DNA from 4 places in the Pseudomonas sp. F2 genome. Region 1 is predicted to be linked to each of the others. Evidence: predicted binding sites of a transcription regulator. Region 1 holds the regulator's gene; each other region holds the start of a gene.
The links. Region 1 encodes FliA, which starts transcription of late flagellar genes. Its sites were predicted from a motif close to CTAAAGTTTNNNNNNNNNNNGCCGNTAA; they were not measured.

Region 1 (7,200 bases):
GGCGGAGCTGACCAGCCAGCGCTTGAGGTAGAACAATGGCAGCGCCTTGTCCCGCACGATCACCACTTCCTGGCCATCCACCACGTTGGTGGTCGACAGGTCGAGGTGGAAGATTTCGTTGACGTTGACCAGCGGGAACGCAAACGCCTGATTGCCGAGCATCACCATCAGGGTCGGCATGATTGCCAGTGTCAGCGGCACCTTGATGACGATCTTCGAGCCCTGGCCCTTGGTCGAGTAGATGTTGATCGAACCGTTGAGCTGGGAAATCTTGGTCTTCACCACGTCCATGCCGACACCACGGCCGGACACGTCGGAGATCTCGGTCTTGGTCGAGAAACCCGGGGCGAAGATCAGGTTGTAGCACTCGGTATCGCTCAGGCGATCGGCCGCGTCCTTGTCCATCACACCGCGCTTTACCGCGATCGAACGCAGGACGTTCGGGTCCATGCCCTTGCCGTCGTCGGAGATCGACAACAGGATGTGGTCGCCTTCCTGCTCGGCCGCCAGTACCACGCGACCGCCACGGGCCTTGCCAGAAGCTTCGCGTTCTTCCGGCGACTCGATGCCGTGGTCGACCGCGTTGCGCACCAAGTGGACCAGCGGGTCGGCCAGGGCCTCGACAAGGTTTTTGTCGAGGTCGGTTTCTTCACCCACCAGTTCCAGGTTGATCTCTTTCTTCAACTGACGCGCCAGGTCACGAACCAGACGCGGGAAGCGCCCGAAGACCTTCTTGATCGGCTGCATCCGGGTCTTCATCACCGCGGTCTGCAAGTCCGCCGTGACCACGTCGAGGTTCGACACGGCCTTGGACATCGCTTCGTCGCCGCTGTTGAGACCCAGGCGCACCAGACGGTTACGCACCAGCACCAGTTCGCCGACCATGTTCATGATTTCGTCGAGACGCGCGGTGTCAACCCGCACGGTGGTCTCGGCTTCGCTCGCCGGTTTTTCCGGTGGCGGCGCAGCAGGAGCACGGGCCGGCGCTGGCGCAGCAGCGGCAGCCGGTTTCGGCGTTTCGGCTTTCGGTTCAGGCTTGGGCGCCGCTTTCGGCGCAGCAGCCGGAGCGGCAGCCTTGGCGGCAGGCGCAGCCACGGTCGACGCGGTGCCCGCAGCAGCGGCGCCAACGTCGGTGAACTTGCCTTTGCCGTGCAATTCGTCGAGCAGCGATTCGAACTCGTGATCGCTGATCAGATCGCTGCCGGCAGCGGCGGCCGCCGGTGCGGCAGGCGCCGCCGGTGCCGAAGCAATAGCCGATTCCAGTGCTTCGACGGCGAAGTTGCCCTTGCCGTGCAACTGATCGAGCAGTGCTTCAAATTCGTCGTCGGTGATGTCCGAGCTGTCACCCGCCGCCGGTGCCGCTGGAGCAGCCGCAGTCGGTGCGACGGCGTCTGGCGCGAACTGGCCTTTGCCGTGCAGTTGATCGAGCAACGACTCGAATTCGGCGTCGGTGATTTCATCGCTGGCGGCCGCATCGGCAGCCGGCGCAGGCGCAGCAGCGGCCGGGGCTTCGGCTTCGGCCTTGACGGCGTTCAGCGAATCCAGCAGCTGTTCAAATTCGTTATCGGTGATGTCGCCCGAATCGTTCGAATCGCCTTCGACGACCAGCTCTTCGATCATCTCGGCCACCGGCGAAGCCGGGGCTTCGTCGGCCGATTGCGGTTCGGCCAGACGCGCCAGCGCGGCCAGCAGTTCCGGAGTGGCGGCCGTGATCGGTGCACGTTCACGGACTTCGCTGAACATGCTGTTCACCGCGTCCAGTGCTTCAAGCACCACGTCCATCAGTTCTGCATCAACGCGACGTTCACCCTTGCGCAGGATGTCGAACACGTTTTCGGCGATGTGACAGCACTCCACCAGCTCGTTGAGCTGAAGGAAGCCGGCGCCCCCTTTTACAGTGTGGAAACCGCGAAAAATTGCGTTGAGCAGATCTGCGTCATCCGGGCGGCTTTCCAGCTCGACCAGTTGCTCGGACAGTTGCTCAAGAATCTCGCCGGCCTCAACCAGGAAATCCTGAAGGATCTCTTCATCGGCGCCGAAGCTCATTAATGGGGTGCTCCTACAGGTCTAAAAACCCAAAAAACCTAAAATTCCAAAACTCTAGAATCCGAGGCTGGATAACAAATCGTCCACATCGTCCTGACCGGACACAACGTCTTCTCGTTTATCGGCATGAATCTGCGGACCTTCACCCTGCGAGAGATGTTTTTGTGGATCTTTTTCTGCAAGCATCGCGGCACGGTCGTGTTCGATGCCCGCAAAGCGGTCAACCTGACTGGCCATGAGGACGAGTTTGAGCAAATTGCTTTCGACTTCGGTGACCAGCTGGGTCACACGCTTGATCACTTGACCGGTGAGGTCCTGGTAATCCTGAGCCAGCAGGATGTCGTTCAGGTTGCTCGACACCGCACGGTTGTCCGTGCTGCTGCGTGACAGAAAACCGTCGACCCGGCGCGCCAGTTCGCGGAACTCTTCAGCCCCGACTTCACGACGCATGAAGCGGCCCCAATCGGTGCTCAGCGCCTGGGCTTCTTCAGCCAGGCCATTGACCACCGGGGTCGCGCTTTCCACCAGATCCATGGTGCGGTTGGCCGCGGCTTCGGTCAGCTTGACCACATAGCCCAGGCGTTCGGTGGCGTCGGTGATTTGCGACACTTCCTCGGCCTGCGGCATGTGCGGATCGATCTGGAAGTTGACGATCGCACTGTGCAGTTCGCGTGTGAGCTTGCCCACTTCCTGATACAGGCCACGGTCACGGGTCTGATTGAGCTCATGGATCAGTTGCACAGCGTCGCCGAACCTGCCTTTTTCAAGGCTCTCGACCAGTTCGACCGCGTGTTTTTTCAGGGTCGATTCGAAATCGCCCTGTGAAGATTCGTTATGCTCCATAGCTCCCCCGCGCGTTCATCAGCCGATGCGTTCGAAAATCTTCTCGATTTTTTCTTTCAGCGCCTGAGCCGTGAAAGGTTTGACCACGTAGCCGTTGACGCCGGCCTGGGCCGCTTCGATGATCTGCTCGCGCTTGGCTTCGGCAGTCACCATCAGCACGGGCAGGTGCTTGAGTTTTTCATCGGCACGCACGTGGCGCAGCAGGTCGATACCGGTCATGCCCGGCATGTTCCAGTCCGTTACCAGAAAGTCGATGCTTCCGCTGTTGAGCACCGGAATGGCAGTGGTGCCATCGTCGGCCTCGACGGTGTTGGTGAACCCCAGATCACGCAGCAGGTTCTTGATGATCCGCCGCATCGTTGAGAAGTCATCAACGATGAGGATTTTCATGTTCTTGTCCAATTCGACCTCCAAGCAGTCTTAAACGCGCCCAGCACCTGGACGCGCCATTTCAATCAATCCGGCAAAGCACTCGATGACTGTCTGGAGCACAACAGAGCAAGACCGGTGCTGTTCATCACCGCACCAGCCTCGTTCGCAGTGTCCCCACACTGCCTTCAGCGCGCTCGCCACTCCCCCAAACGCCCCCGCAAGCGGGCCGCGCACTGGCTGTGTAACTGGCTGACCCGCGATTCACTGACGCCAAGGACTTCACCGATTTCCTTGAGGTTCAGTTCTTCGTCGTAGTACAGCGCCAACACCAGTCGCTCACGCTCCGGCAAATTGGCAATCGCGTCCGCCAGCGCAGCCTGGAAGCGTTCATCTTCCAGATCGCGTGACGGCTCAAGATGAGCACTGGCGCCATCCTCGTGCAGCCCTTCGTGTTCGCCGTCCTGCAGCAGGTCGTCGAAACTGAACAGCCGGCTGCCCAGCGTGTCATTCAAAATCCCGTAGTAATCGTCGAGACTCAATTGGAGTTCGGCCGCAACCTCGTGATCTTTAGCGTCACGGCCGGTTTTAGCTTCAATTGAGCGAATGGCATCGCTGACCATACGGGTATTGCGGTGAACCGAGCGCGGTGCCCAATCCCCTTTGCGCACTTCATCGAGCATCGCGCCGCGGATCCGGATGCCCGCGTACGTTTCGAAACTGGCGCCTTTGCTGGCGTCATATTTGGTCGAGACTTCGAGCAGGCCGATCATCCCGGCCTGAATCAGGTCTTCGACCTGCACACTCGCCGGCAAGCGCGCCAGCAAGTGATAGGCAATGCGCTTGACCAGTGGCGCGTAACGCTCGATCAACTCGTACTGCGCGTCACGTGCCGATTTCTTGTAGTAGTTCATACCGCTGGCGGTCATAACACAGGCCCTGCCGTTTGCTGCACGAGGCGCTCGACGAAAAACTCAAGGTGCCCACGCGGGTTGGCAGGCAGCGGCCAGGTATCGACCTTCTGCGCGATCGCCTTGAACGCCAGCGCGCACTTGGAACGCGGAAAGGCTTCATAGACTGCTCGCTGCTTCTGCACGGCCTTGCGCACGCTTTCGTCGTACGGCACCGCGCCGACGTATTGTAAGGCGACGTCGAGAAAGCGATCCGTGACCTTGGTCAACTTGGCGAACAGGTTGCGCCCTTCCTGCGGGCTCTGCGCCATGTTGGCGAGGACGCGGAAGCGGTTCATGCCGTAGTCGCGATTGAGCAGTTTGATCAGCGCGTAGGCGTCGGTGATCGAGGTCGGCTCGTCGCAGACCACCAGCAACACTTCCTGCGCCGCGCGCACGAAACTGACTACCGAGTCACCAATGCCCGCAGCGGTGTCGATCACCAGTACATCGAGATTGTCGCCGATGTCGCTGAACGCCTGAATCAGACCGGCATGTTGCGCCGGGCTCAGGTGCACCATGCTTTGGGTGCCGGAAGCGGCCGGCACGATGCGGATCCCGCCGGGGCCCTGCAACAGCACGTCGCGCAGTTCGCAGCGGCCTTCGATGACATCGGCCAGCGTGCGTTTGGGGGTCAGCCCCAGCAGAACGTCGACGTTCGCCAGCCCCAGGTCGGCGTCCAGCAGCATGACCCGACGGCCAAGCTCTGCCAGCGCCAGAGACAAGTTCACTGACACGTTAGTCTTGCCGACGCCACCTTTGCCGCCGGTCACCGCGATCACCTGTACGGGATGCATGCTGCCCATGTTATTTCTTTACCTTGTCTTGCATAGACGGAGGCCACATTACTGGCTGCGCGTTCACAACCGGAACAATGCATGGCAGACCATCGATGTAGGTACAAAAACTGTTCATTACCTCAGCCAACCTGCTTGGTCGGGCTGTGGTAGATATCAGCGAACATGTCAGCCATGGCTTCTTCGCTGGGTTCTTCCTGCATTTGCACGCTGACGGCGCGGCTGACCAGCTGATGACGGCGCGGCAGATGCAGATCATCCGGAATCCGTGGGCCATCGGTCAGGTACGCGACCGGCAGTTCATGACTGATCGCCAGGCTCAACACTTCGCCAAGGCTGGCCGTCTCATCCAGTTTAGTCAGGATGCAGCCGGCAAGCCCGCAACGCTTGTAACTGTGATAAGCGGCGGTTAGAACCTGTTTCTGGCTGGTGGTTGCCAGCACCAGGTAATTTTTTGAACGGATGCCACGCCCGGCCAGACTTTCCAGCTGCATGCGCAGCGCCGGATCGCTGGCCTGCAGGCCGGCGGTATCGATCAGCACCACGCGCTTGCGCAGCAATGGATCCAGCGCCTGCACCAGCGACTGGCCCGGGTCGACGTGGGTCACCGGCACGTTGAGAATCCGCCCCAGGGTCTTGAGTTGTTCCTGCGCACCGATGCGGAAGCTGTCCATGCTGACCAGCGCGACATTCTGCGCGCCGTACTTGAGCACGTAGCGCGCAGCCAGTTTGGCCAGGGTGGTGGTCTTGCCCATGCCGGCCGGGCCGACCATGGCAATCACCCCGCCCTCTTCCAGCGGCTCGACTTCCGGTACGGCAATCATCCGCGCCAGGTGCGCGAGCAACATGCGCCAGGCCTGACGCGGCTCTTCGATGTCAGTGATCATCGCCAGCAGGTCGCGCGACAACGGCCCGGACAGACCGATGCGCTGCAGGCGGCGATACAGATTGGCCTGTGCCGGACGGCTGCCTTGCAGCTGGTTCCAGGCCAGGGTGCCGAGCTGTACTTCCATCAGCTCACGCAGACTGTTCAATTCGAAACGCATCGAATCCAGCGCACGCGGATCGACACCCGCCGATGCCGGTGCAGGTGCCGGCGCCGGACGCGCCGGGGCGGCGTAGGTCGGTTCGCTCAACGGCTCGGCAGCGGTCAGTGGCAGGCCGGCCGTCAACGGCAGCCCGGCAAAGATCTGGCGATTGCTATTGCCATCGGCTTCGCCACGCAGGCTCAGTTCGGCCTGAGCGGTGACGATGCGCGACTGGGTCTTGCGCAGTTCGTCCTCGAGTTCCATGTTCGGAACCCGCGGCGCCAGCGCCGACAACTTGTAATCCAGCGCCGCCGTCAGCTCGACACCGCCGGCAATGCGGCGGTTGCCAATGATGGCGGCATCAGCGCCCAGCTCATCACGAACCAGCTTCATGGCCTGACGCATATCGGCGGCGAAAAAACGCTTAACTTGCATAAACCACTACCTCAGCCGTTGGGCCCTACTGTCGCAACGATGGTCACTTGCTTGTTGTCCGGAATTTCCTGGTAGGCCAGCACGTGCAGCCCCGGGACGGCGAGGCGACCGAAACGCGAGAGCATCGCGCGGATCGGGCCTGCTACCAACAGGATCACCGGTTGACCTTGCATTTCCTGGCGCTGCGCCGCTTCGATGAGCGAACGCTGCAGCTTCTCGGCCATGCTTGGCTCCAGCAGAACGCCCTCTTCCGAGCCTTGTCCTGCCTTCTGCAGACTATTGAGCAATATTTGTTCCAACCTTGGTTCCAAGGTGATCACAGGCAGCTCGGAGTCAGTGCCTACAATGCTTTGGACGATGGCGCGGGATACGCCGACGCGTACGGCGGCCACCAAAGCGGCGGTATCTTGACTCTTGGCGGCGTTGTTGGCGATGGCTTCGGCAATGCTGCGGATGTCGCGTACCGGCACGTGTTCGGCCAGCAATGCCTGCAGCACTTTGAGCAATTGCGACAGCGACACCACACCCGGCACCAGCTCTTCAGCCAGTTTCGGCGAGCTTTTGGCCAGCAATTGCATGAGTTGCTGCACTTCTTCGTGGCCGATCAGCTCACTGGAATGTTTGTACAGAATCTGGTTCAAGTGCGTCGCGACCACGGTACTGGCGTCGACCACGGTGTAACCGAGCGATTGCGCCTGCGCGCGCTGGCTGACTTCGATCCACACCGCCTCC
Region 2 (7,200 bases), 690 kb from region 1:
AGACTTCGCTGTAACTGATCCGCTGGACCCAACCAGCAGCATCCCGGTCGGTCAGCAAACCTCGAAGGGCATCGAGATCGCCAGCTCCCTGCGGATCACCGACAAGCTGTTGGCCGAAGGCAACTTCGCCTGGGTCGATGCGCAATACGACGACTTCACCGAAAAGAACGCCGCCGGCGTGGTGGTTTCACGCAAGGGCAACACACCGACCAACGTCCCGGATCGGGTCGGCAATCTATGGCTGACTTATGATTTTTCGCCGCAATGGCAAGGAGGGGTCGATGCGCGGTATGTGGCGTCGGTGTATGCGGACACGGCGAACACCATGACCGTGCCGTCGTACACACTGTTCGGCAGCTTCCTCAGCTACAAGGTCGATTCGCACACCACCGTTACCGGCCGGGTGCGCAACCTGACCAACGAGGTGTACGCCGAGTTTGCGCATGTATCACCGGCTTACTACCTGGGTACGCCGCGCACCTTTGAATTGGCGGTGCAAACCAGGTTCTGAACTTAACCGGATCCCTTGTAGGAGCTGCCGAAGGCTGCGATCTTTTGACTTTGATTTTTTAAGATCAAGATCAAAAGATCGCAGCCTGCGGCAGCTCCTACAGAGAGCGATTACAAACTGGCGGAGACCTTCTCCGCCACATCCTTCGGCACCCACGCCTGCCACACCTCCGGATGCGCCTTCATGAACGCTTCTGCCGCCTGGCGCGGCGCAGTGTGCTTCTCGCTCATCTCGGCCAACGCCTTGTTCAATGGTTCGATCGGGAAATCCACCTTACTGAAGAATGCCGCGATCTGCGGATACTGCTTCTGGAACGGCGTAGACACGCCAATCGACAACTTCGACGCCAGCGAACGGGTCGGTTTCGGATTGGGGTTATCGGCATCGGTCAGGGTCTTCCACGCTTCGGCATCAAACGGTGGTTCTTCCAGCTGCACCAGTTTGAATTTCCCCAGCAACGGTGTCGGCGACCAGTAATAGAACAGCACCGGTTTGCCCCGGCGGATCGAAGAGCTGATTTCGGCATCAAGCGCCGCACCCGACCCACTGCGGAAGTTGGTGTAGTCATCCTGCAGGCCATAAGCGCTCAGCTTCTGCTTGTTCACCACTTCCGAGGTCCAGCCGATCGGGCTGTTGAGAAAACGGCCCTTGCTCGGGTTTTCCGGGTCCTTGAACACGTCCTTGTATTGCTTCAGGTCACTGACGCTGCGCAGATTTGGCGCCAGCGGCTTGATACCCTTGGCCGGGTCACCCTTGATCACGTACTCCGGCACCCACCAGCCTTCGGTAGCACCCTTGACCGTATCACCGAGACTGGCGACCTTGCCCTCCGCCTCGGCCTTGACCCACACCGGACTGCGCCCGGCCCACTCCTCGCCAATGACCTGAATGTCATTGTTGGCCAGCGCCGTTTCCAGGGTGATGGTGGTGCCCGGCAACGTATCCGTCGGCAAGCCATAACCTTTCTCGACGATGATCCGCAGAACATCGGTGATCAGGCTGCCGCTTTCCCAGTTCAGGTCGGCAAAATGGATGGGCGTTTGCGCCGCCGTCACCGGTTGCGCCGATGTCAGCACACCAAACGTGACCATGCTGGCGGCCAGTAGCCGTCGAAATCCTTTCATGCTTTTGCACCTCGTGCTGTTCACAGCAGTAGCAGGATGGCCTGGCAGAAGACCGCAAGCCTCTGAATACTCAGTCAACTGACTGTAGCCGAGGTTCCTGCTTTTTCCGGGACCCTATCCCGACGAGGTTACGTTTCAGACTTTTCCTGCAAGCTTTGCAGCTCGCGTCTGACCATGCTGGCGTATTCCGCAGGCCGCAACGTGTAGATCTGTGCAGCCACCCAGTTCAACCACGCGCCTTGCATCCCGGCTTTGGCGTTGAACAACCGCAAAGCCTCTTCACGTGCTCGCTCGAGGTGCCGGGAATGGAAGTCAGCGCGACTCAAATCGCCAGTCACTCGCTGGCCTTGAACGTGACCAACTCGCCCTTGCGCCACTTCGCGGCTTTGCCGGTGACCGCTTTCAGGGTTTTGGTCAGGCCTTCCTGCAATTGCTGATGCGCGGCAAACACCGTCACCACGCTGTGGCCTTCCTTGAACAGGATCGCGTGACCCTCCGCTGTATCGACAAAAGCGTAATCGCCCAGGCCGTACACCGTCAGTTTGATTTCACGAAAGCGGATGTCCATCTTGCCGCCTTCACGGCTGGGCAGCACGGCCGCGCTGAAATGATCGCCGACCTTGAGCTTGAGCCCCGGTTTGTCATCGACCACCAATGCACTTTCGGTGTCGATCTCGGCCACGTAAATACCTTCGGCGTTCTGTTCGGTGATGTAAACAAAACGCGATTGAAACAGCTTGACCAGCTTTGCACGCAAATCACCCAACACGAACAAAGCATGCATATCGAGATTACTGACTGCCAAGGAAACATCCCCACATCTGAAAAGTACCTGCGCAAAACGCGCACGGCAAAAAAACGGCCAGGCCGATGCTGTTACCGATTGACTTCAGTACACCTGAAACAAGCGGAGCGCCCATACATCACAAGTTCGCAAGACTACTGGAAAGTCAGGCGAGAAACTTGCCTCGACGTTCGCCAGGCTTTGAAGGAAAAATCTTCATTGAAGCGCAACGAAGACGGACTACAAACCTTAGGGAAAAAGCTGACGAAAAAAAGCCCTTTTCCGACATATCGCCGGTAAAAAATTGCTTTAGATAGGCACCTGTCGCCAACAGACACTGGCGATTCTAGAGCAGCGATGCTCCTTCCGACTACCCGAACCGACCTGTAACCGTCGGCTATCTCATGAAAAGGACTTCATATGTGCACTCTGACTCACTTTGCCCAGCCTTCCAACCCGGGTATCGATACGCCATTCGTACTGCAAGGCACCGATTTGGCTGAACTGGCGGAACACGGACCAGGCAATCACAGACCTCGATTTCAGGTAGTTCCGGCGGGCAACGCGTTCTTTCATATCAAAGAATCATCCACCGGTCGTGTAAGAGGTTTCCGCGAAGATCATAACGAAGCGTGCGCTCTTGCCCGCTCGCTTGAATCACGAATCGAACTCTTGTCCAACGGCCGCCTCATATAAAGAGCGAGCGACAGCGCCATTCCGGCCTACGCAAAAGGAGTAAACGATGGAACTGCCAGCCTATGATCTGAAAACCTTGTTCGACCAACTGGGCCTGCCTTCGGAAAACGAGGCAATCGACGATTTCATCGAAGCGCATCCGCTGGACGCCAACACCAAGTTGATTGATGCCGAGTTCTGGACGCCGCAACAGGCGCAACTTCTGAAAGAGTGGTTGCGCGCCGACGGCGAAGAAGCGGTGCTGGTCGATGAGTTGAACGTACGCCTGCACGACGGACGTTAATAAATGTCAGTGCAGGCTGTCGCCAGGCTCGGCCATCAGTTGCGCGAGCCAGGCAGCCTTGCACTCCTCCGCCTCGTCGCGACTGGCGAACGCAGTGCCGCGCCGCTCACCGTTGAGCAGCACCACCCAGCAGACACTCTGGCCCATCGCGCGCAATCCGGCGGGCACACCACTGCCAATCATCACCGCGACATCGACTCTGCACATACTGACCTCTCGACTTCATTAGCTACCTAACTAACGGCCATGTTAATGACTTCGTCGCGGAGGAAACAGCAATGCCCGTGCACAGATTCATTGCGCGAGCGGTAACAATCGATCAGCGCGGACTCTCCGGTTTATAACCCAGGCGCAGACCGCCCCAATGCCGGCCCTTGACCATGATCGGTACCGACAGGTCATGCATCAGCTCGCCGGTATCGCGGGTGTACGTCTGCAGTAGCACCGCTTGCTGATGACTGCCGCAGCGAATCCCGGTGCGGTCAGCGAACTTGCGCTTGGTGCGGTTGCCCACCGCGTCGACCTGCTCGTCACCGGTCAACGGCTGACTGAATGCCAGGTTGTGCGTCGGCACATAGCCCTGTTGCGTGCAGGCGATGGCGAACACCAACCCCTCATGACGCGGCAGCAACGGCTCCTGAATCGCCGGCAGCACCTGATCGGTGTAACGGTCGAAACGGGTCTGAAACTTCGGCGGTTGCGTCCCGGGAATCGGCTGATATTGACGGTCGAACAAATCCTCAAGGCTGATCCGCCCCTGCTCGACATCCGCTTCGAACCGCGCAGCAATCTGACTCGCGCCCTCACGCGCCAGGTCATAGACGCGCTGGTGATAGTCATCCAGACCAACTTCGGCCAGGCGCTCGCTGATGGTTTCCGCCTGGCCTTCCATCTGCACGGCGGCCTCGGCCAGGCGCCGGGTCTGTTGATCGCTGATCGCCAGATCGCTGCGCATCTGTTCGATGGCCTTGAACAGGCTGTCGAGCTGCTCGCGATTGGTTTCCGCACCCCGGGCGATTTCGCCGACCTGACCTTCCACGCCGGCGGCCAACCGGGCGATGTTGTCCAGATGCTGGCCGGTGTTCTCGACCTGCTCGACGCCGGTCTGCAGATCGCTGGACAGCTCGCGAATCTGCTCCACCACTTGCGCCGTGCGCTGCTGGATGTCGGCGACCATCTCCCCGACTTCGCCCGTCGCCGACGCCGTGCGCGCCGCCAGACCGCGCACCTCATCCGCCACCACCGCAAAACCCCGGCCATGCTCGCCGGCCCGCGCCGCTTCAATCGCCGCGTTCAAGGCCAGCAGATTGGTCTGGCTGGCGATGGACTGAATCACCAGCGTCACCCGTTGAATGTCATCGCTGCGCAGGCTCAGGGCTTCGATCAACTCTCGGCTGGCGTTGGCGCGTTGACTGAGTTGATGCATGCGCGCAATCGAATCCACCAGTTCGGTGCGCCCCGCCGCGCTGCTGTGATGCGCTTCGCTGGCGGCGTCCAGCGCTTCACGGCTGAGCTGCGAGGTGGCGTGTTCGGTGGCGATCATCACTTCGGCGTTGCTGACAATCTGCGCCGCCGCGTCGAGTTGCGATTCCAGTTTGCTCGCCAGTTGCTTGACGGAAAACGCCACACCGGCGGCTGACAGCGCGTTATGACTGGTGGTGTAGGAAAGGTCACGAGTGAGTTCGGAAATCGCGTTACCGGCATCGACAGGCGCAACATCGGGGATGGCCCGCGAGCGCAGGCGCGGCAGCCAGACAATCAGCACCGCCAGCGGCAGGCCGATGTACAGCGAGCCTCCACCCAGCGTCATGCCGGCAAGCAACAGCATCAGGGCGATGCTTTGCAGGGTCGGAGCGATCCAGCGGTTTTTCGGCAACAGCACTGGTGCGGGCAAAGCCCCAACCAGAGATCCATCTCTCGTCATTTCAACACCCCACGCATGTTCTCATTGTTGTGACTGCATTAAACGCCACTAGAACGCCATTATCCATGGTCCGTTAGTCGTGGAGCCTGCAGCAGGTCAATGGAACGGTGCGCAAGATATCGCAGACGAGTAAAAGCAAAGATCGCAGCCCCGTCAGCTCGTGTAGGAGCTGCCGAAGGCTGCGATCTTTTGCAGGCGCCCCCGATTCAGGGGGCAACCATGGAATCAGGCCTGACGCTGGTGCTTGTCGATCTGCTCGTGACGCTCTTGAGCTTCGATGCAGTATTTGGTGGTCGGGCTGATCAGCAGGCGTTTCAGGCCGATGGCCTCGCCGCTGTCGTCGCACCAGCCAAAACTGTCTTCCTTGATGCGCTCAAGGGCTTGTTCCAGTTGCGGCAGCATGCGCTGGTCGCGATCGATCGCGTTCACCAGCCAGGTGCGCTCTTCTTCAACCGAAGCCGCGTCCGCCGGGTCGGCCGGAGTGTCCAGGCTTTCGATGGCGATACGGTTTTGCTCAATGCGCTCATGGGTTTCGACTTTCATGTTCTGCAACAGCTCAGTGAAGAAAGCGTGTTGCTCGGCATTCATGTAGTCATCTGCCGGCATGGCCAGCAACTTGTCCTTTGTCATTGATATCTCTATAAAAAAACGTGCATTAAGGCGAAATAGGGAGCGTTCCGGCGAACCGTGTCCGGTCGACGAAAAGGCATCGTTTATTGCAAACGCCACCCGGCACTCAATTTACGAAGGGGCGGCAGTCTAAGGCCCGTTTGAGGCCTCAGCAACTGTAAATACCGGGAATTTGTCCGACAAGCCCTGTAAACAGCTCTGACACAGGCGTCATGGCGGTCATCGGAGTGCGTTTATAGCAAGAAATTCAGTCCAACGGCTGTATATAGAAGACAAACGGCTAACCGAGCGGCAGTTGGTCGCATTTTTTCAGCCATGCCGCCCGCGCAGTGCATCGTTTCAGCTGCGCAGACGCCGGAAATCTCCCCTGCCAACTCCCCGCACCCCGCCTATCATCAGGCACACCGTAAATAACTGTGGCGAGGGAGCTTGCTCCCGCTGGGTCGCGAAGCGGCCCCCAACTTTGGGCCTGCTGCGCAGTCCAGCGGGAGCGAGCTCCCTCGCCACAGTGTGATTTGATCAGCCTGAAGGAAGACTTATGCCCCGCCCCGATCTGCCGGCCAACGACGAGCCTGCCCTCGCCAGCCCCCCGATCAATGCCGAGCGTCTGCTGCAACTGATCACCGACGAATACGACACCCTGCCGCGCCAACTCAAACGCATCGCCAGCTACATGAGTCAGCAAAGCGAGCGGATCATGGTCGATCGCATCAGCGACATCGCCCGCGAATGCGAGGTGCATCCGTCCGCCATCGTGCGTTTCTCGCAGCGCTTCGGCTTCAGTGGCTTCAGCGAAATGCAGGCGCTGTTCCGCGCCGCCTACACCCACAAAGCCTCGCCGGTGCACAACTACCAGCAACGCATCCGCAGCATGATCGCCAACCAGTCGCAACAAGCCAGCGACGGCGACCTCGCCCGCGAATGCATCGACGCCACCCGCTCCGGCATCGAACGCCTGGGCCGCGAACTCGACGACGTCGCATTCGAGAAAGCCGTCGACCTGATCGTCAACGCCGACAACATCTATGTGGTCGGCGTGCGTCGCTCCTTCGCCGTCGCCGACTACCTCGTTTACAACTTGCAACACACTCACAAGCGCATTCACCTGGTTTCCGGGCTGGGCGGCAGTTATCGCGAGCAGATGCGCAGCGTGCGTAGCGGTGATTTGGTGATCGCCATCAGCTTCACCCCGTACGCCAAGGAAACCCAACACTGCCTGCGCTACGCCCGCCAGCAACAGGCCAACAC
Region 3 (7,200 bases), 3.0 Mb from region 1:
ACGGCCAACGTGGTCCTGAATACCGCTTTCCGTCAGTTGACCATGGCGGTCGACACGCACATTTTTCGTGTGAGCAACCGCACCGGTATTGCCCCGGGTAAAAATGTCGTTGAAGTTGAAAAGAAGCTGATGAAATTTGTGCCAAAAGACTACCTGCTGGATTCTCACCACTGGCTGATTCTGCACGGTCGCTATGTGTGTCTGGCGCGCAAGCCACGCTGTGGCAGCTGCCGGATCGAAGATTTGTGCGAGTACAAACACAAAACCTCGGACGATTGATTGGCTATTGGAATAATTGATTTACCGATTGAAAAAATCTTTTTTACCCGCAGCAGGAATATCGATATAAGGAGCGCCAAAGGCAGTCTTAGCCTGGAGTTCACCTTATGACTGACAGCAAAGAACAACTGGATGTAGATGACGATTTCACCGCTGTAGAAACCGACGACGCCGAACCGGTGGTCGAAGTCGCCAAGACCAATCTGAGCAAACGCCGCACCATCGACAACCTGCTTGAGGAGCGCCGACTGCAAAAGCAATTGGCCGATTACGATTTTGATCTCTGACACCTGAAAGCCTCCCTGACCGGAGGCTTTTTACTTTCTGCAGCATCTGACATGGCGCGGCCCACGCTGCCCCGGGCTTCAGGAACATCAGACAAGCCCGTTGCGTTGCGCCAGTTCAATCAGATCCACCAACGACCGGGCATTGAGTTTCAATAGCAGGCGGGTCTTGTAAGTGCTGACCGTCTTGTTGCTGAGAAACATGCCATCGGCGATTTCCTTGTTCGTTTTACCCCGCGCCAACTGCTGCAACACCATCATTTCCCGCCCTGACAGGCGGTCTACCATATCGGCCTCGCTGGCATTACCGAGGCTGGTACGTACGGTATGCAGGGCCTGATTGGGAAAATAACTGTATCCGGACAGTACGGCTTTGATCGCACTGAGCAGCTCCGTCAGATCCTGCTGTTTACAGACATACCCTGCCGCCCCCGATTGCATGCAGCGCATTGAAAAATGCCCTGGGGCCTGGGAAGTCAACACCAATACTTTCAGGGGCATCGGTGTCGAGTTCAGGCGCGCAATAACTTCAAGACCATCGAGCTTCGGTATTCCAATATCCAGGATAACGATGTCCGGCATCTGTTCACGCGCAAGTTGCAAAGCATCTACACCGTTATCCGTTTCTGCAATGACTTCGTAGCCATGACGTTCCATCAGCATACGCACAGCAAGACGAATGACGGGATGATCATCCACGATCAGCACTTTATTCATGGGCAAGTCCAGTTTCGCTGTTCGAATTTTTAGAGCACGCACAATAGCCCAGTCACTTCCGACATGGCACAAGAGAGTTCCATCGCACTCCCAGCGAAAGACATTCCCTACAACAAATAAAGACTATTCCTACAAAAAAACCCACTGACGCACTATTTCCATGACACGACTGTTTTTCCACCCCCTGCACCGACGTGAAAAATACTACGCCCTGAAGCCCTTGCGCACTCGCTTTAAGAGCAAGTTGCTCATCGAATGCAGACAGAATATTCCTGTTCGATGAGTACCTTTGACTCGCCCGCCATCGGCACTTGGCAGATGACCAATTGTAAAAAACAACATACAAACCATTCAGAGCACTTTAACAATCAATGTCTGAAACAAGATACTTCTACCCAATTGATTTTCTTTAATATAAAAATAGCCTCAAGCATAAACTTCAACCCACAGCCAACCACTCCACCTATCGGAAACACACATTTAATGAGCACTTCCCATGATAAAAGTCAGAAAAAAGATAACCAACCCCATGACTATAATTGCGATATTTGCATTTATTTCCGAATCATCAGCCGCCATTTCCTTGCCTTTTTTAGATAACAACGAAAGGGAGGTCTATGTCTGGTTTCTGATCAGCTTCCCGTTTTACTTGTTGCTGCTGTTTTTTCTAACACTGAACTTCAACTACCGCTCTCTGTACGCCCCCTCGGATTTCGAGAAAGATGACAGCTTTCTAAAAACCTTTGAGGAACTCAAGACCACCGAGAGCACCCCTGATTTGTCTCCGACAGACACTTCAATTGCAAGCGGCAAGAAATCAAATTCGAATAAGCCAGAACGAACGCTACCAAAACAAGGTACTGACCAGACGCACTCCCATCGGTCTGCTGAAATAGCCTGCCCGGAGGAACCGTGGATTGAACACAACATTCAGTTCCCTAAACCCGTGGGCACGTTGCGTGCCATAGATGTACGTCCGATGAACAATTCACAGGCGTTCAATATTCTGGTCGAACACTTTCCGCGCCTGAGCAAGCAATCAACCAAGGCAGTGCTGTTTTTGACCGATCCCGTATCCGAAGTTTTGCTCAAGCAAAGGACGCTCAGCCTTATCAGACAGTCGAAGAAAAGCGGCGGCGCGAAACTCTTTGTCGCCTATAACGTGAGTACGCAAAGCACTACGGTTCTGAGAGAACTATGAAACGCAAGGCAGATGCCTGAAATGGGTATTCAAGAAAACCCCGGAATGGGCCGTAGCGACAGACAATCCAGGAGAGCGCCAGACGAGCACAAAAAAATGGCGGCTTTGTCCAGAGACAAGCCGCCATTTTTCATACAGGCCTGCGTGACTTAAAACAGCTTGCGGCCCTTGTTGGCTGCAATGCGCATGCGCAGCGCGTTGAGCTTGATGAAGCCCGCCGCATCGGCCTGGTTGTATGCGCCGCCGTCTTCTTCGAAGGTCGCGATATTGGCGTCGAACAGCGAATCGTCGGACTTGCGGCCGGTAACGATCACGTTGCCTTTGTACAGCTTCAGACGAACCACACCGTTCACATTGACCTGCGAAGCGTCGATCATCTGTTGCAGCATCAGACGCTCCGGGCTCCACCAGTAACCGGTGTAGATCAGGCTGGCGTATTTCGGCATCAGCTCGTCTTTGAGGTGAGCGACTTCGCGGTCCAGAGTGATCGATTCGATGGCGCGATGTGCACGCAGCATGATCGTGCCGCCCGGGGTTTCGTAGCAACCACGGGACTTCATGCCGACATAGCGGTTTTCCACGATGTCGAGACGGCCGATGCCGTGAGCACCACCGATCTTGTTCAGTGTCGCCAATACGGTGGCCGGGGTCATTTCGACGCCGTCGAGGGCAACGATGTCGCCGTTGCGGTAGGTCAGTTCCAGGTATTGCGGGGTGTCGGGAGCCTTCTCCGGGGAGACGGTCCAGCGCCACATGTCTTCTTCGTGCTCGGTCCAGGTGTCTTCCAGCACGCCGCCTTCGTAGGAGATGTGCAGCAGGTTGGCGTCCATCGAGTACGGGGACTTCTTCTTGCCGTGACGCTCGATCGGGATCGCGTGCTTCTCGGCGTAGTCCATCAGCTTCTCGCGCGACAGCAGGTCCCACTCACGCCATGGCGCGATCACTTTCACGCCTGGCTTGAGGGCGTAGGCACCCAGTTCGAAACGCACCTGGTCGTTGCCCTTGCCGGTGGCGCCATGGGAAATGGCGTCGGCGCCAGTTTCGTTGGCGATTTCGATCAGGCGCTTGGCAATCAGCGGACGTGCGATGGAAGTACCCAGCAGGTACTCGCCTTCGTAAACGGTGTTGGCGCGGAACATCGGGAACACGAAGTCACGCACGAATTCTTCGCGCAGGTCGTCAATGTAGATTTCTTTGACGCCCATGGCCTGAGCCTTGGCGCGAGCCGGCTCGACCTCTTCGCCCTGACCCAGGTCGGCGGTGAAAGTCACCACTTCACAGTTATAAGTATCCTGCAGCCACTTGAGGATCACCGAAGTGTCCAGGCCGCCGGAATACGCCAGAACGACCTTGTTTACGTCCGCCATGCCATCACTCCACGGGGTTCTACGGAAAGCCGAGGAGTCTACCGCTCAAATCCGATAATTTACAGAGGCGCGACAGCTTAAGACGACAAAGCGACAGAATCTGTCGAGAGCGCGACGATGACCGGCGGGTCAGGAAGTCGCCGCAGCATTGGCGGGTGTGCTGGCTTGCGGCGCTGGCGCGGTGGTCGGCGCCACTCGTGCAAGCTTCACGCTGACCCGGCGATTCTTCGCCCGGTTAGCCGCATTGTTGTTCGGCACCAGCGGGTACTGCTCGCCATGGAAGCGCACGGTGATCTGCGATTCGGCGATGCCGTTGGCCTTGAAGAAGTCGACCACCGCCAGCGCGCGCCGGCGTGACAGTTCACGATTGGTGAGGCGATTACCGCTGTTGTCGGAATAGCCATCCAGTTCGATGTGATTGACCGTCGGGTCGGCCTTCATGAACTCGAGCATCACCTGCAGCCTGGCCTTGGCGTCGGCATCCAGATCGGTGCCTTCGCCAGGAAAGCCTATCTGCGAGTGTTTGACCTGATCGAAATTCTGCGGCAGCAGCTTCGCCACGCAGGTCTGGTATTCGTTGAACGCCTTGCTGAACTTCACCGGCAACAGACGCACTTCAGAAACCCGGCCATCGCCGGACGCACGACGCACCACCGGACTGCGACCGTCGAGCAAACCGCTGATCAGTCCGCCGGCCTGGGATTGCGAACTGTTGAACAGCACGTTGCCGGTGCCGATCCTGACGCTGCCCAGATTGATGTCGTTACGCCCCGGCTGCCAGGGCGCGGCCGCCGCGAGCAACGTCGCCGAACCGCCGCCGAGCATGGCGTTGTAGGCATTGAGACGAAAGATCGCCTGCTCGCCGGCCTTGCGCACGAACTGGCCCGAGCCGAAATCGGTGATCGGCTGGGTCAGACGGCACTCGAACTTGTCGCCCTCGACCGTCCACTCAATGTTCTCCAGACGCGTCTGGTAGGTGAGCGCCATCGCGGGGAGGCTGGCAAACACACTGAGCAAGGCTAAATATCGCTGGCGCACGGGAGGCTCCATTGGCTTCTGTCACACAAAGACCGATTCACACTATGTTTACGGCATACCTACGGGCTATCGGAAGGTTCCGGCAAAACTTGATAGCGAGTGCCTGCAAGAGTCTTTTCCGGTAGCATTCCCCTCAGTTTGACCCGCCTGGAATCCCCTCATGTCCGACCGCCTGACCCTGCTGCGTCCCGACGACTGGCACATTCATCTTCGCGATGGTGCCGTGTTGACCAATACCGTTGCCGATGTGGCGCGCACCTTTGGCCGCGCCATCATCATGCCCAACCTGGTACCACCGGTGCGCAACGCCGCTGAAGCCGATGGCTATCGCCAGCGGATTCTCGCTGCCCGCCCGGCCGGCAGTCGTTTCGAACCGCTGATGGTGCTGTACCTCACCGACCGCACCCAGCCCGAAGAAATTCGTGAGGCCAAGGCCAGCGGTTTCGTGCACGCTGCCAAGCTGTATCCGGCTGGCGCCACCACCAACTCCGATTCCGGAGTGACCAGCATCGACAAGATCTTCCCGGCGCTGGAAGCCATGGCCGAAGTCGGCATGCCGCTGCTGATCCACGGCGAAGTCACCCGTGGCGATGTCGATGTCTTCGACCGCGAAAAGATTTTCATCGATGAACACATGCGCCGTGTGGTCGAGCGTTTCCCGACGCTCAAAGTGGTGTTCGAACACATCACCACCGGCGACGCCGTGCAGTTTGTCAACGAAGCCTCGGCCAACGTTGGCGCGACCATCACCGTGCATCACCTGCTGTACAACCGCAACCACATGCTGGTGGGCGGGATCCGGCCGCACTTCTACTGCCTGCCGATCCTCAAGCGCAATACCCATCAGGAAGCCCTGCTCGACGCCGCCACCAGCGGCAGCGCGAAGTTCTTCCTCGGCACCGATTCGGCGCCGCACGCCCAGCACGCCAAGGAAGCTGCCTGCGGCTGCGCCGGCTGCTACACCGCGTACGCCGCCATCGAGCTGTATGCCGAAGCGTTCGAACAGCGTAATGCGCTGGACAAGCTCGAAGCGTTTGCCAGCCTCAACGGCCCGCGCTTCTACGGTCTGCCGGCCAACACCGATCGCATCACCCTGGTTCGCGAAGAATGGACCGCCCCGACCAGCCTGCCATTCGGCGAGCTGAACGTTATCCCGCTGCGCGCCGGTGAAAAACTGCGCTGGCGCCTGCTGGAGGAACACGCGTGAGTGAAGACCATTTCGACGACGAACTGGACGGTCAAGGTGGCGGCGGCGGTTCCCGTCATCCAATGGCAGCGCGTTTTCGCGGCTACCTGCCGGTTGTCGTCGACGTAGAGACCGGTGGCTTCAACTCGGCCACCGACGCTCTGCTGGAGATTGCTGCGACCACCATCGCCATGGACGAAAAGGGTTTCGTTTACCCGGACCACACCTACTTCTTCCGCGTCGAGCCATTCGAAGGCGCGAACATTGAAGCAGCCGCGCTGGAGTTCACCGGGATCAAGCTCGATCACCCGCTGCGCATGGCGGTCAGCGAAGAAACCGCGCTGACCGACATCTTCCGTGGCGTGCGCAAGGCACTGAAAGCCAACGGCTGCAAACGGGCGATCCTGGTCGGCCACAACAGCAGTTTTGATCTGGGCTTCCTGAATGCCGCCGTGGCGCGTCTGGACATGAAGCGCAACCCGTTCCATCCGTTCTCCAGCTTCGACACCGCGACGCTGGCCGGCCTGGCTTACGGGCAAACCGTTCTGGCGAAAGCCTGTCAGGCCGCCGACATCGACTTCGATGGCCGTGAAGCGCATTCGGCGCGTTACGACACCGAGAAGACCGCCGAGCTGTTCTGCGGCATCGTCAACCGCTGGAAGCAGATGGGCGGCTGGGAAGACTTCGACGACTGATCCTCGTCGGGTATTTCCTACGCATGAAAAAACCGGCCACTTGGGCCGGTTTTTTTGTACCTCGACGTTGCGCCTTACAGGGCAGCAGCGTTCTCGGTCAGGTAAGCCGCGACGCCTTCTGGCGAAGCGTTCATGCCTTTGTCGCCTTTCTTCCAGTTGGCAGGGCAAACTTCGCCGTGCTCTTCGTGGAATTGCAGAGCGTCGACCAGACGGATCAGCTCTTCCATGTTACGACCCAGCGGCAGGTCGTTGATGATCTGCGAACGGACGACACCCTTGTCGTCGATCAGGAACGCGCCACGGAAAGCCACGCCGCCTTCGGATTCAACGTCGTAGGCCTTGGCGATTTCGTGCTTCATGTCGGCAGCCATGGTGTATTTCACCTGGCCGATGCCGCCGTTGTTGACCGGAGTGTTGCGCCAGGCGTTGTGGG
Region 4 (7,200 bases), 2.0 Mb from region 1:
AACTGGTTCCCGGCTCAAGGCCCGTGACATAGCCCTGCCCTTGGGTGTCGGTGTTTTTCCACAGAGAAAATACCGGCAGCTGCCGGGTATTGAAGCCGACGGAGACACCGAGGCTGCCAGCCTTGTCATGCAGCACGGTCAAGGTTTCGCCTTTGGCGTCGGCGTAAGGTATGACGTTGTAGACGGTTTCGTCATAGTCCTTGGTCGGCCCGCGATAGGTCTGCCAGTCCGCCAACTCGGCTTTGGCCTTGTCGTTGAAGGGCGAGACCTGTTTCACCGGTGCTGCGAACCGCGCGCCCTGCTCGAGGAATGGCGTGCTGAAATTGCTGTGGTACAGCGCCTGGTATTCCTTCGGATAATCGCCGTTATTGGTCAGCGTATCGTTAAGGGCAAAACGGGTGCTGCCGGGCTCAGTGACAAGCTCGGTCATCACCGAAAAGTCGACTTTCTTGAACGCCTGCTCTTTCAGTTCGCCGCGCAGGCTGATGGCGTAGGGCGGTTTTTCATCAATGTGCAGCGTGACGCTGCTGGCCGGGATATTGGCAGCGCGGCCGTGCAGGGTCAGCAACTCGCCATTGTCCATGCCGGGATGGCCGACCCATTCGTAACCGCAGCGGGTCACCAGTTCATTGAAGCCTTCCAGCCAGCCCAGACCTCCGCGCCCATTGAGTTCGATGAAGGCCGGGTTGACCACGTCCTTGACCGGCGAATCCCAACCCATGCGTACATTACCGACGGAGGCCTGCAGGACATTCATGCCACGGGTTGGCACCACCGAGAGTTTCATAATGCCGTTATCGATATCGACGATGCTGACACCTTCCTGTCGTCCGCCGTGCAAGGTTCGCAGACTCACGGAGAAAGCCTTGTCGGTTTTCACCCCGAGCTGCTCACTGGTGATTGTCCAGTTTTGCGCGGGTTTGTTGGTATCGAGGAGTACGTAATCCCAGGCCATGGCGTGGGAAGCAGCAGAGAGTACGCCGAGTGCAACGGCGAGTTTGAGCGGGGTCATGGCAGCAGCCTTTATTGGAGTTGTGCCATTTTTATAGCGCTGCGGAAACGTTTCAGCAAGAAAAGATGAGAGACATATAGAGTGATTTGCCATGGATCGGCGGCGTTGCATTCGCGAGCAGGCTCGCTCCCACAGAGTATTCGGGTGCTCAAACGATTTATGAGCGACCCCGGAAACTGTGGGAGCGAGCCTGCTCGCGAAAGCTATATCAAGGCCGAATCAACGGAAGCGATCAACCTCGGAACGCAGATCCGCCGCCAGCTTTTCAAGCTCTTTGGCGGTGACCGCGAGGTTGGAAACCACTTCACGCTGCTCGCTGTTGGCCAGCGCAATACTCTGCAGATTGCTGCTGAGCAGCGTCGCCGTGCTGCTCTGCTCCTGCGTCGCCGTGGTAATCGCCGCAAACTGCTGCCCTGCCGAACGGCTCTGTTCATCGATCCGCGCCAGCGCCGAAGCCACATTGGCGTTGCGCGACAGGCCTTCCTGCATCAGCACATTGCCCTGTTCCATGGTGCTGATGGCGTTGCCGGTTTCCTGCTGGATGCTGTGGATCATCCCGGAAATTTCATCGGTCGCCTGACGGGTGCGCGACGCCAGGTTACGCACTTCATCAGCCACCACGGCAAAACCACGGCCCTGTTCACCGGCCCGCGCCGCTTCAATCGCCGCGTTGAGCGCCAGCAGGTTGGTCTGTTCGGCAATCGAAGTGATCACACTGACGATGCCGCCAATTTCCTGAGAGCGTTGACCCAGCGTGTTGATCACGGACGCCGTGGTGTTCAGCGCGCCAGCGATTTGCTCCAGCGAGGACGAAGCTTCTTCCATCGAGCTGCGACCGATCTGCGTTTGCTGGGCATTTTCCTGCGCCAGACGCTGAGTCGCGCCCATGTTGTCGGCAATGTTCAGCGAAGTGGCGCTGAACTCTTCCACCGCGCCGGCCATGCTGGTGATTTCACCCGATTGTTGTTCCATACCTTCGTACGCACCGCCGGACAAACCGGACAGCGCCTGGGCGCGGCTGTTGACCTCTTGCGAGGCGCGGCGGATGTGCTCGACCATGGTCGACAGCGCCTGGCTCATCTGGTTGAACGCGCGGGACAGCTGGCCGATCTCGTCATTGCTCGACACGTTCAGGCGCACGCTCAGATCACCGGCGCCCAAGGCTTCGGCCTGACGTACCAGATCGCTCAATGGCGCCAGTTTGCTGCGCAGCAGCCAGACCACCGAACCGACCGCCAACAACATCGCCAGCAGACTGCCGATAGCCAGTTGCGTACCGACACTCCAGGTCACCGCGCGGATCTCGGTTTTCGGCATGCTCGCCACCACCGACCAAGGCCCGCCCTCGAACGGAACAGCAATGCTGTAAAAGTCTTCAGAGGTGTCGCTCCAGAACTCACCCTTGCCCGGTTTCGCCGCCAGCCCCTTGATCACCGGAACGGCCTGATCCAGCGCTTGCACGCCGGCCGGCGCCACCAGCCATTTATTCTGCTCATCCAGCAGCGCCAACGAACCAGTCTGGCCGATGCGGAAACGCTTGAGATTGGCAAACTGGGCGTTCTGCGCATCGGTGTAGTCAAAACCAACGAACAACACCGCAATCACCTTGCCGCTGCTGTCGCGCACCGGGGTGTATTGGGTCATGTAGGAACGATCGAACAACAAGGCACGGCCGACGTAGCCCTGCCCCGCCATCAACCTGGCATAGGCGGGGTGCGCATGATCGAGCAAAGTGCCGATGGCGCGCGTGCCGTCCTGTTTGGTCAGCGAGGTGCTGACGCGCACGAAATCTTCGCCGCTGCGCACGAACAGCGTGGCGACACCAGCGGTCATCTGCTTGAACTCGTCGACTTCCTTGAAGTTGTTGTTCAGCACTTCACTGCCCAGGTGCAGGCCCGGGGTCTGGGTGCCGGCGACGTTCACCGGTTCATCCGGGTGAATGCTCAGGCCCGCGCTGAAACGCTTCTCAAACAACCCGCTCAGGCGCTGCGTGCTCTCGCGCAGCGTGCCGTGGAAGGTGCTCAACTGGTCAGCCAGCAGCCTCGCCTCACTGGCGAGGTGTTCTTCACGGGTGGCGAGATTGGCGGAATCCAGCGAACGCAGGGCGAATACCGTACTGCCGCTGATGACGATCGCCAATATCACAGCGAGCGCGAGGCCCAGCTGCGAAGCGATCCGAGCGCGAGGTTGAGACATGAACAGCTCCTGGCCGAGCCACCGGATCCTCCTTGATCGCAGCACCTGCTCGGAAAATTCTAATAATGGGGGTGGAATCGTGGAGACCGGCACGACGGTCCCACATGCTCATTTTCGGCGGTTAAACCGAATACTTGAGTAAATAGCGGGGTTATGGCGCAAGGCCGGCATTGTGGCGGCTCTAACGTTTCAGCTCAAGCGCTTGACCTGCGGCAGCACCATGGCGCGCACTTCGCCTTGCAGAAAATCACTGAGACGGCGCAAACGTTCACCTCCCGGACGGGTTTTCGGCCATACCAGGTAGTAATTCAGGCCACTGGCGACGGCAGTCGGCCACGGCAGGCTCAAGCGGCCCTGCGCCACATCCTCGGCGACCATCAGCAGATCCCCCATCGATACCCCATAGCCACGGGCGGCAGCGATCATGCCCAGTTCGAGGGTATCGAACACCTGCCCACCCTTGAGCGAGACCTGATCGGACAGCCCCATATGCTCCAGCCAACTGCGCCAGTCACGCCGGTCCGGGGTCGGGTGCAGCAACTCGGTGGAGGCCAGCCGCGCCACGTCCCAGGGTTGATCGTTCAGCAGGTTCGGCGCGCCGACCGGGATCAGTTCTTCGGTAAACAGCAGGCTGGCCTCCCAGTCCGGCGGGAAGTGCCCGTCACTGAGCAGTACCGCGCAATCGAATGGCTCATTGTTGAAATCCACCGAATCCACGTCCATCCACGCACTGGTCAATTGCACTTCGTTACCCGGTTGCAGATGGCGGAAACGACTGAGTCGCGCCAGCAGCCAGCGCATGGTCAGGGTCGATGGCGCTTTCATGCGCAGGATGTCGTCCTCGGCGCGCAAGGTGTTGCAGGCGCGCTCAAGGGCTGCAAAGCCCTCGCGAATGCCGGGCAACAACATCCGCGCCGATTCCGTCAGTTGCAGGTTGCGTCCGCTGCGGTGAAACAGCTTGCAGGCGAAATGCTCTTCCAGCGTCTTGATGTGCCGGCTGACGGCACTCTGGGTGATCGACAACTCCTCGGCCGCCCGAGTGAACGAGCTGTGCCGCGCCGCCGCTTCGAATGCGCGCAGGGCATACAAGGGTGGAAGACGACGGGACATACACAAAGCTCCTCTAGCGGCATCCGGTCAACCCGACGGGGTGTTCTCATGATGAGTTTTAATCATGCCACCCATCCTTTTTATCCTTTTGTGCAAACCCTGCCAAGCGCCGAGAATCGACGGTCTCGTGTTCCCTTTGATAAATGGGTGGTGATGACCATGCAGCATCCTGTGCGTACCGAACTCTGGGCCATCCTGCGGCTGGCGGGGCCGTTGATTGCTTCACAGTTGGCGCACATGCTGATGGTGCTGACCGACACGCTGATGATGGCGCGCCTGAGTCCCGAAGCGCTGGCCGGTGGCGGACTGGGCGCGGCAAGTTATTCGTTCGTGTCGATTTTCTGCATCGGCGTGATCGCAGCGGTCGGCACCCTGGTGGCGATCCGGCAGGGCGCCGGCGACATCATCGGCGCGGCCCGCCTGACTCAGGCCGGATTATGGCTGGCATGGCTGATGGCGCTGGGCGCCGGTCTGCTGCTGTGGAATCTGAAACCGGTGTTACTGCTGTTCGGCCAAACCGAAACCAATGTCCATGCCGCCGGGCAATTCCTCATCGCCCTGCCCTTTGCCCTGCCCGGCTATCTGAGCTTCATGGCCCTGCGCGGCTTTACCAGTGCGATCGGCCGGGCGACGCCGGTAATGGTCATCAGCCTGGGCGGCACTGTGGCCAACTTCCTGCTCAATTACGCGCTGATCACCGGCCTGTTCGGCCTGCCGAAACTGGGGCTGACCGGCATCGGCCTGGTCACGGCAATCGTTGCCAACTGCATGGCGCTGGCGCTGGCCTGGCACATCCGTCGGCACCCGGCCTACGACGCTTACCCGTTGCGCGCCGGCCTGTCGCGGCCAAATCGTCAGTATCTGAAAGAACTGTGGCGACTCGGCCTGCCGATTGGCGGCACCTATGCCGTGGAGGTCGGTTTGTTCGCCTTCGCCGCGCTGTGCATGGGTACCATGGGCAGCACGCAACTGGGCGCACACCAGATTGCCCTGCAGATCGTTTCGGTAGCGTTCATGGTGCCGGCGGGGATGTCCTACGCGATCACCATGCGCGTCGGCCAGCACTACGGCGCCGGGCAACTGAGCGATGCACGCATGTCCGGCCGGGTCGGCATCGTCTTCGGCGCAGTGGTGATGCTGGGTTTCGCCATGGTGTTCTGGCTGTTGCCGAATCAACTGGTCGGGTTGTTCCTCGATCACCACGACCCGGCGTTTGCCGAGGTGATCCGCCTGGCGGTGAGCCTGCTGGCGGTGGCGGCATGGTTTGAGCTGTTCGATGGTACACAGACGATTGCCATGGGCTGTATCCGTGGACTCAAGGACGCTAAAACCACGTTTCTGGTCGGCCTCGGTTGCTATTGGCTGATCGGCGCGCCGGCGGCGTGGTGGATGGCGTTTCACCTGCATTGGGGGCCAACGGGCGTCTGGTGGGGGCTGGCGCTGGGGCTGGCGTGTGCGGCGGTGAGCCTGACGCTGGCGTTTGAATGGAAGATGAAGCGGATGATCCGGCTGGAGCCTGTGTCACAGAGGTTTGAGGCCGTTCGCGCAGATTAGGATCAAAAGATCGCAGCCTTCGGCAGCTCCTACAGGGATTTGTGTAGGAGCTGCCGCAGGCTGCGATCTTTTAAACGGCCTCCACAGAAACCTGCTGGCTTGAGCCAAACGTCAGGTACTCAACCAACTCCGCCAACGGCAACGGCCGGCTGATCAGATACCCCTGCACCTGGTCGCAGCCAAAGCCGCGCAACAACTCCAGCTGTTCCGGTGTTTCCACGCCTTCGGCCACCACTTCCAGATGCAGGTTGTGCGCGAGGTTGATCATTGCGTGCACCAGTTTGCGGTTCTCTTCGCGCTGCTCCATGCCGCCGACGAAGCTCTTGTCGATCTTCAGCAAGGTGATCGGCAGGCTGTTGAGGTGCACGAACGATGAGAACCCGGTGCCGAAGTCATCCAGCGAGAAGCGCACGCCGAGGCGGCCGAGGGCATCCATGGTCTGTTTGACCAGATCGCTGCGGCGCATCACGGCGGTTTCGGTGAGTTCGAATTCCAGCCACTGCGCCTCGACCCCACGCTCGGCAATCAGCCGACTGAGCGTCGGCAGCAACTGACTGTCCTGAAACTGGCGGAATGACAGGTTGATTGCCATGTGCAGCGCAGGCAGCCCGCGCTCGCGCAGCGCCTGCATGTCACGCAGGGCGCGGGAAATCACCCAGTAACCCAGCGGCACGATCAAACCGCTTTGTTCAGCCAGCGGCACGAATTCGCTCGGCGGCAGCAGACCACGCTCGCCATGACGCCAGCGTACCAGCGCTTCGAGGCCGACGATTTGCCCGTCCGCCAGATTCAGCCGTGGCTGGTAGTGCAACTCCAGCTCATCACGACGCAAGGCCCGGCGCAGTTCGCTTTCGAGGTCGGCCATGCTCCGCGCGTTGCGATTGATGCGTTCGTTGAAGATATGGAACGTGCAGCCCTGGGTGCTCTTGGCCTGCTGCATGGCGATGTGCGCATGCCACATCAGCGGATCGGCGCCACCTTGTGCGCGGGCATGGGCGATGCCGAGGCTGGAGCCGATCAACAGGCTTTCGCCATCGACCCAATACGGCTCGGACAAGGCTTCGGTGATGCGTTCGGCCATCCACTCGGCGCGTTGTGGCGCACGGCGAGTGTCGATCAGCAAGGCAAATTCGTCGCTGCCCAGCCGCGCCAGTTGATCACCGGCCTCGAGCTGGCTTTTCAGCCGCGCAACGACCTGCAGGATCAGCCGGTCGCCGGCCTGATGGCCGAGGGCGTCGTTGGCGTGGCGGAAGTTGTCGAGATCGAGATGCCCGAGGGCCAGGCCACGGCCGTCGTTTTCCGCCAGACGCGCCGCGAGCAGGGTCTGG

Region 2: AC193Q_RS03740 (methyl-accepting chemotaxis protein) is a predicted target of FliA. The motif match lies at 5,093-5,120, and genes of this name have one in related genera.
Region 3: AC193Q_RS14210 (flagellar protein MotY) is a predicted target of FliA. The motif match lies at 4,953-4,980, and genes of this name have one in related genera.
Region 4: AC193Q_RS19325 (methyl-accepting chemotaxis protein) is a predicted target of FliA. The motif match lies at 3,320-3,347, and genes of this name have one in related genera.

The regions. Positions count from the first base shown of each region.
Region 1 is NZ_CM169904.1:163,871-171,070, reverse strand. Features, by position in the region: gene AC193Q_RS00740 (chemotaxis protein CheA) at 1-2,046, opposite strand, end outside; gene AC193Q_RS00735 (protein phosphatase CheZ) at 2,101-2,889, opposite strand; gene AC193Q_RS00730 (chemotaxis response regulator CheY) at 2,908-3,279, opposite strand; gene fliA (RNA polymerase sigma factor FliA) at 3,447-4,187, opposite strand; gene fleN (flagellar synthesis regulator FleN) at 4,184-5,014, opposite strand; gene flhF (flagellar biosynthesis GTPase FlhF) at 5,128-6,468, opposite strand; gene flhA (flagellar biosynthesis protein FlhA) at 6,480-7,200, opposite strand, start outside.
Region 2 is NZ_CM169904.1:857,501-864,700, reverse strand. Features, by position in the region: gene AC193Q_RS03775 (TonB-dependent receptor) at 1-511, shown strand, start outside; gene AC193Q_RS03770 (ABC transporter substrate-binding protein) at 622-1,635, opposite strand; gene AC193Q_RS03765 (hypothetical protein) at 1,764-1,961, opposite strand; gene AC193Q_RS03760 (hypothetical protein) at 1,970-2,440, opposite strand; gene AC193Q_RS03755 (hypothetical protein) at 2,840-3,115, shown strand; gene AC193Q_RS03750 (DUF2789 family protein) at 3,162-3,398, shown strand; gene AC193Q_RS03745 (hypothetical protein) at 3,405-3,605, opposite strand; gene AC193Q_RS03740 (methyl-accepting chemotaxis protein) at 3,718-4,941, opposite strand; gene AC193Q_RS03735 (TraR/DksA family transcriptional regulator) at 5,548-5,952, opposite strand; gene AC193Q_RS03730 (MurR/RpiR family transcriptional regulator) at 6,491-7,200, shown strand, end outside.
Region 3 is NZ_CM169904.1:3,172,198-3,179,397, forward strand. Features, by position in the region: gene nth (endonuclease III) at 1-279, shown strand, start outside; gene AC193Q_RS14190 (PA3496 family putative envelope integrity protein) at 387-566, shown strand; gene AC193Q_RS14195 (response regulator transcription factor) at 654-1,280, opposite strand; gene AC193Q_RS14200 (hypothetical protein) at 1,777-2,481, shown strand; gene AC193Q_RS14205 (argininosuccinate synthase) at 2,631-3,848, opposite strand; gene AC193Q_RS14210 (flagellar protein MotY) at 3,978-4,886, opposite strand; gene pyrC (dihydroorotase) at 5,047-6,093, shown strand; gene rnt (ribonuclease T) at 6,090-6,767, shown strand; gene AC193Q_RS14225 (peroxiredoxin) at 6,842-7,200, opposite strand, start outside.
Region 4 is NZ_CM169904.1:4,274,790-4,281,989, forward strand. Features, by position in the region: gene AC193Q_RS19320 (aldose 1-epimerase family protein) at 1-1,012, opposite strand, end outside; gene AC193Q_RS19325 (methyl-accepting chemotaxis protein) at 1,232-3,208, opposite strand; gene AC193Q_RS19330 (LysR substrate-binding domain-containing protein) at 3,398-4,318, opposite strand; gene AC193Q_RS19335 (NorM family multidrug efflux MATE transporter) at 4,472-5,872, shown strand; gene AC193Q_RS19340 (putative bifunctional diguanylate cyclase/phosphodiesterase) at 5,943-7,200, opposite strand, start outside.